2 linked regions of the Oceanispirochaeta sp. M1 genome follow. The protein of the gene in region 1 interacts with the protein of each later gene in a pairwise test. Links are inferred from orthologs where the notes say so. Each region holds a gene or a part of one and is shown on either strand. Other genes may lie near its edges.

Evidence for each region. Proteins that work in one complex are often made in the same cells at the same time.
Region 2: the proteins of hypB (region 1) and DV872_RS00720 interact in binary tests that used the Escherichia coli proteins (3 or more experiments, as listed by UniProt). The link is inferred for Oceanispirochaeta sp. M1 from one-to-one orthologs.

The regions. Positions count from the first base shown.
Region 1 is NZ_QQPQ01000012.1:68,786-71,738, forward strand. The notes cover bases 33-2,947. They hold hypB (hydrogenase nickel incorporation protein HypB), read right to left. Parts: upstream 1,869-2,947; coding sequence 1,197-1,868; downstream 33-1,196. Other genes in these bases: DV872_RS10280 (FAD-dependent oxidoreductase), read right to left, coding at 33-1,155; DV872_RS10290 (sulfite exporter TauE/SafE family protein), read right to left, coding at 1,894-2,571; DV872_RS10295 (FAD-dependent oxidoreductase), read right to left, coding at 2,862-2,947. Outside these bases: more of DV872_RS10280, read right to left, coding at 1-32; more of DV872_RS10295, read right to left, coding at 2,948-2,953. UniProt on the Escherichia coli protein: Involved in the maturation of [NiFe] hydrogenases. Required for nickel insertion into the metal center of the hydrogenase. Exhibits a low intrinsic GTPase activity, which is essential for nickel insertion.
Region 2 is NZ_QQPQ01000001.1:170,670-173,593, forward strand. Bases 38-2,923 are described here. They hold DV872_RS00720 (peptidylprolyl isomerase), read right to left. Parts: upstream 1,782-2,923; coding sequence 1,293-1,781; downstream 38-1,292. Other genes in these bases: DV872_RS00715 (phosphoenolpyruvate carboxykinase (GTP)), read left to right, coding at 38-1,171; DV872_RS00725 (glycosyltransferase), read left to right, coding at 2,308-2,923. Outside these bases: more of DV872_RS00715, read left to right, coding at 1-37; more of DV872_RS00725, read left to right, coding at 2,924-2,924. UniProt on the Escherichia coli protein: Folding helper with both chaperone and peptidyl-prolyl cis-trans isomerase (PPIase) activities. Chaperone activity prevents aggregation of unfolded or partially folded proteins and promotes their correct folding.

The sequences.
Region 1 (2,953 bases):
GATAAGTTCCAGAGCTTCTTTATAGTGCCCCTGTGAGGCCAGTTTGATGTAACCCTGGATACCAATATGTGCAGGACACTCAGCCTTACAGGGGCTGCTGCCTTCATCACTGACTACTTTTCTATTGGTCCGGTAATCGGGATTCCATTTATCAGCACCCCATTCACTGTTGTGAATCTTTTCCTGTTTTTTAGGAGCCGGAACAACTTCGGAACAGATTTTCTGTCCGAGGGTCAAAGCATTGGTGGGACAGTTTTCAACACATTCCCCGCAGGCTACACATTTCTCAGTATCAACTTCAGATACATAATTGGAGCGGGTCATATCAGGATTGGACCAATGGCTGGCCAGCCTCATATTAAAACAGCCGCAGCCACAGCAGTTACATATAGCATGTGTTTTACCCGGACCGTCCAGGTTGGGGATGGAGTGCATCAGACCGTTATCTTCAGCTTTCTTAATAACTTCGACAGCTTCTTCTCTGGTTATTTCCTTTGCTCTTCCTGTACGAATATAGTACTCCGCAGCATGACCCATCTGAATACAGATGTCTTCTTTCAAGTGTCCGCATCCCTCTCCCATGGCTTCCCTGGATGTTCGGCATGCACAGTCTGATAGTGAAAAGATGGTATTCTCTTCCAGATATTTTGATACTTCTTCAAATGAGGCAGTTTTGGTGTTGCCATCAATAGCTTTTTCAATAGGAATAACCCGCATGGGGCCTAGTCCAACAGGGAATTTACCGACTCCCATAGGGCCTTTCTTCAGTCCATAGGCATCAAAGGCTCTCGCAATCTGAGGATATTTTTTTACATTCTCCTTATGATTGACCATCATTTCCATGTGTCCGGGAACCCATATTTCAATCCAGTATTTATCAACACCATCAATCTCATTGACAAATGCCATACCGGCGTCAGCAATTTCCCAGAGGAGTTCTGCTGTTTTTTCAACAGATTTACCACAAAGTGGTGCAACTTCTTCGGCGGTCATGGGCTGTCTTAATTCAAGGTGGAGGGCAACTTCGGCCATCTCATCAGTGATTACAGGCTCCATAATCAGATATTCCGGATGATCTGCTTTGATCTCCAGTTTTGATCCTCTTTTTGTTCTGCTGATTTTATTTGCAAGATCCAGTAATAATTCGCTGGCCATTTAATTCCCCTTATATAAAAGTATTTTTAATTCAGAATTCATCAGTTCAGTTTCCAGGCTTTCACTTCAGTTCGAAGCCAGTCTGTCCATTCATCAACTCCCTCTCCTGTCTTCGCAGAAATGGGGATGATCCTGATATTCTTATTCAGTCTGGTGACATATTCAGTGAGTGCATTCATATCAAAATTAAAAAAATCCATAGCATCTATTTTATTTACCAGAAGGACATCAACCATGGAGAACATGATTGGATACTTAAGAGGTTTATCATGTCCTTCGGGTACACTCAGAATCATGGCATTTTTAGATGCTCCGGTGTCATACTCTGCTGTACAGATCAGATTGCCGATATTTTCGAGTATTGCAAAATCAAGGCCGTCAGTACCCAGGCCTTCAATACCCTGTCTTGTCATTAAAGCATCAAGGTGACACATGCCTCCTGAATGGAGCTGAATAACCCTTGTACCGGTTTCTGATACAGTGTCAGCATCCACAGAGGAGTCCAGGTCGGCTTCCATTACACCGATTGACATCTCATTTCTCAGAGCTTCGATAGTTCTGAGTACGGTTGTGGTCTTACCTGAACCGGGAGAAGACATGAGATTCAGAAGGAAAACACCTTTTTCCTTAAGCTCCGCTCTGAGTCTTTCAGCCTCTTTATCATTACTTTCATAAACGCTTTTTTTTATTTCCAGAACCTTGAACTTGTCCATAATTTCTCCTGTTTAAATATTTGAATTAGAGTCCCAGAAAGGACATTGCCAGTCCGCATGAACCGATGATTCCTCCAGCCATTGCATTGCCATATCGTTCAAAAAACGGAAAACGTATAAGTTTTTTAAGACCGTAGGATGATGAGATGACCACTGTGAGCATGACAAGCAGAGTGCTCAGCCCAAATACCAGAACGACCAGCACTGTATGGAATACCGTATCGTTGACAGCTGGATAGATAATCAGAGGTATAAGAGGTTCACAGGGGCCAAAGACAAAGATTAGAAACAGAATCCAGGGTGTTGTTTCTTTCCTGGAACTCTTTTGACTATGGTCATGGTTGTGAGAGAGCAGTCCCGAATGACTGTGCGTCTGGTTGCTTACAGCTTTTCTGATACCCCAGATGCAATAGATAAATCCAAAGGCAGTTAATGACCATGCGGCAATTTCACCACGCACGGTTTCTATGAATTCCAGCTGCGTGAGGATACTGCCAACTGATACAGCGGCTATACCCAGAATCAGACCGGATAATATATGACCCATCCCGCATAGAGCTGTTATAATGACTGTTTTTTTTAGAGACCAGTCTTTTGATTTACTCAAGGCAATAAAGGGGAGGTAATGATCCGGGCCCAGCAGAGTATGTACACATCCGACCATAAAGGTTGAAAATAGCAGTATTAGAAAATTCTGTTCCATTTTTTAATTAGTCCTTAGAATCATTTACTCAGATAAAAAAGTAGATTTAATTTGTAAAATAATTATCTGATAATTGGACTTTAATGGATGTAATAAGAAACGGGCAATAGGTAAAAAAATACCGAATAGTGTAGAATCTAATGATTTACCTTCGTATTTACAACGCGGAGAAATATTGGAAATCATTTAATATTAAGTACAACTGTTTCTAAGTTGTTATTTTTATATTCTTGAGCCTGCTTTGATAGGAATATGTGTAAACATTAAGCTAAATCAAAAAAAATAAAATATCAGAAATATCTATGAATAAAAGCAGATGTAAACTCCGTTATTTTATCAAGGCTGGAACAGCAGCTTAATGCTCCTCCAAGATAGATCCCTT
Region 2 (2,924 bases), on another replicon or contig:
TATCAATAAAGCCGGACAGGAAGGATGGCTCTGTGAGCACATGTTCCTCATGGCATGTCTGAATAAGGGAAGAAAAACCTACTTTGCAGGTGCTTACCCCTCAGCTTGTGGTAAAACCGCAACTGCCATGATCCCCGGTGAACAGATTGTTGGTGACGACATCGTTTACTTCAAGAAAATTGACGGCGAATTCCGCGGTGTAAACGTTGAGCAGGGTATCTTCGGTATCATCAAAGACGTTAATGCTCAGGACGATCCTGTCATTTTTGAAAATGCTATGAAAAACCAGGAAGTTATTTTCTCAAATATCCTTCAGGGACCCGACAAGATGCCATATTGGCTCGGTCAGGGTGTTGATAACCCCAAATCCGGTAAAAACCACATTGGTGACTGGACTGAAGGTATGAAAGACAGCAAAGGAAACGTAGTTCCCGTTGCTCACCCCAACTCAAGATACACAATGAGACTTGATTACCTTGCCAACTACGACAAAGTCGGATTTGAAGCAAAAGAAGGTGTTAAGGTTGACGGTATCCTCTATGGTGGACGTGACAGTGATACTTCTGTTCCTGTTGAAGAGTCTCCCTCCTGGAAAGATGGTATCCTGCTGAAGGCATGTACCCTCGAATCTGAAACAACTGCTGCTACCCTCGGTGCAGAAGGTGTAAGAGCTTCTTCTCCCATGGCTAACATGGACTTTGTTTCCTACCCCCTTGGTGAGTACACCATGAATAACATCAACTTTGTTAAAGGTATGAAATCCGAGCCCAAAATTTACTCAACAAACTACTTCATGAGAAACCCCGAAGGTAATTTCATGACCAGCAAGCTTGCTAAGAAAGTATGGCTTCACTGGGCAGAAGGTAGAATCCACGGAGAATACGAAGCTCTTGATACTCCTTCAGGAAAAATCCCCCTTTACAATGATGTAAAGGTTCTCTTCAAAGAACTTCTTGACGAAGATTTCAGCGAAGAAGATTACACATACCTGTTTACATTCCGTTGTACAAAACTGATCGAAAAACTGGAAAGAACCAAAAAATTCTTCGCCGGCAAAGACAGCAAAGTACCTGCAGAACTGAACGAGTACTGGGATGCAACAATTGCTAAATATACTACCATTAAAGAAAAATATGGTGATGAAATTAAACCCGGTACCTACAAAGGTTAATTCTCAATTGAATTGATTGATTCCGGCTGTCTCTTTCGGGAGCTGCCGGGATTGTATGTTCCCAAAAAAAACCATCGGATATCCGATGGTTTTTTTATGCTCTTGCAGCGAAAAGTAATCTCTATTCGTGGTGGTGTCCATGTTCTCCATGAACATGACCGTGTTCCAGTTCTTCTGCTGTGGCTACTCTTACATCTGCAACAGCTACTTCAAACTCCAGAGTCATTCCCGCAAGGGGATGATTTCCATTAATAGTGACCTCGTCACCCTCAATCTCATCGATTCTGACAACCATAACATGACCATCTGCACCGTTGGCTTCAAATTCCATACCCACTTCCAGTTCATCCACACCCTGAAAATTCTCTTTGGGCAGTTTCTGGATAAGTTGAGGCATATGTTCACCGTAGGCATCCTTGGGAGGCACAGTTACTTTAAGTTTATCACCGGATTTCTTGTCATTCAGTTCTTTTTCGAGGCCCGGAATCAGAGCTCCTGAACCGTGAAGATAGACGAGGGGGGTTCCTTTCTCGGATGCATCAATTACATCTCCCTTACTGTCACGGAGGGTATAATCTATGGAAACAACACTCTTTTCTGCAATTGTCATAATTTCTCCTGTACGACCGACAAGTTGCGGCCATAGTTATTTCATTAAGTATAAGGAGTAAGGTATTAAAAACCCTGGTGAAAGTCCAATCATTAATGACTCAAGTTTCATCTGTCTGCCGTCTTCACATAAAACGGACACAATCTTCAGCTATTCTCTCTTATTTCTATTTTTAATCAACAACTGTAACTTTTATACTATTGTTAAGTAAAAAAGTAATATTTAAAATATTGGAAGAGGGCTATTGCACTTCCTATTATGTAATAAAGTTTTTATATTCCGGAAGTGAGCCGTCTTTTCTGCAGAGAAGATGGCTCTTTTTATTATAATTTGACTGTGACAGCCCTTTGTTGGAATTTTGATTGGTAAATAGTTAATATTTACTATGGAATACATCAATAAAAAACAGTTTATTATGTATAGTACTGGATATAAAAGATCAGCATGTTTTTTCCAGGAGACCTCAGGGTCCTCGGGACAGTGAATACCGGAGTGAAGTTACTCACTCCGGACGCATAGGAGTAAAATGAATATTGCAATTTTTTCAGATGCCTTCTATCCCCAGATTAACGGAGTGGTGACCTCTATTGTCTCTGTGGCATCTAATATGGCCGAGCGCGGTCATCGGGTTATTATTGTTGCTCCCAGTTATAGACATCTTGAAGAGATCGATATCCCCGGTGTAAAAATTATAAGGGTACCTTCAATTTCGGCCTCATTTTACGAAGACTTTAAATGGACAAATCCATTCAGTTTTACCACATATAAAACTCTCAGGAAAGAGAATATTGACCTGATCCACTTTATGACGCCTATTTTTATCTCCATGCTGGGGATTAAATTTGCCAGGAAAAGAGGTCTTCCTGTTGTGGGAACCTTCCATACATTTATCGCTGATCCCAGTTACTCCGAACATATGTTCAGCGGGCCGGTTAAGGTTTCCGAAGAAGTCATCTGGAAGTATCTTAATCTTTATTATGACTGTGCCGATTATGTGACAGCTCCCACCGAAGAAGCTGTCCGTATTATCTCTGAGAATGGCTGTACAGCCCCTCTTGAAGCGGTATCAAACGGTATTGATTTTAAGCAGTTTGACAACAGCCGCTCTGATGAGTTCAGTAAGAAATACTCTCTGGGGAATCA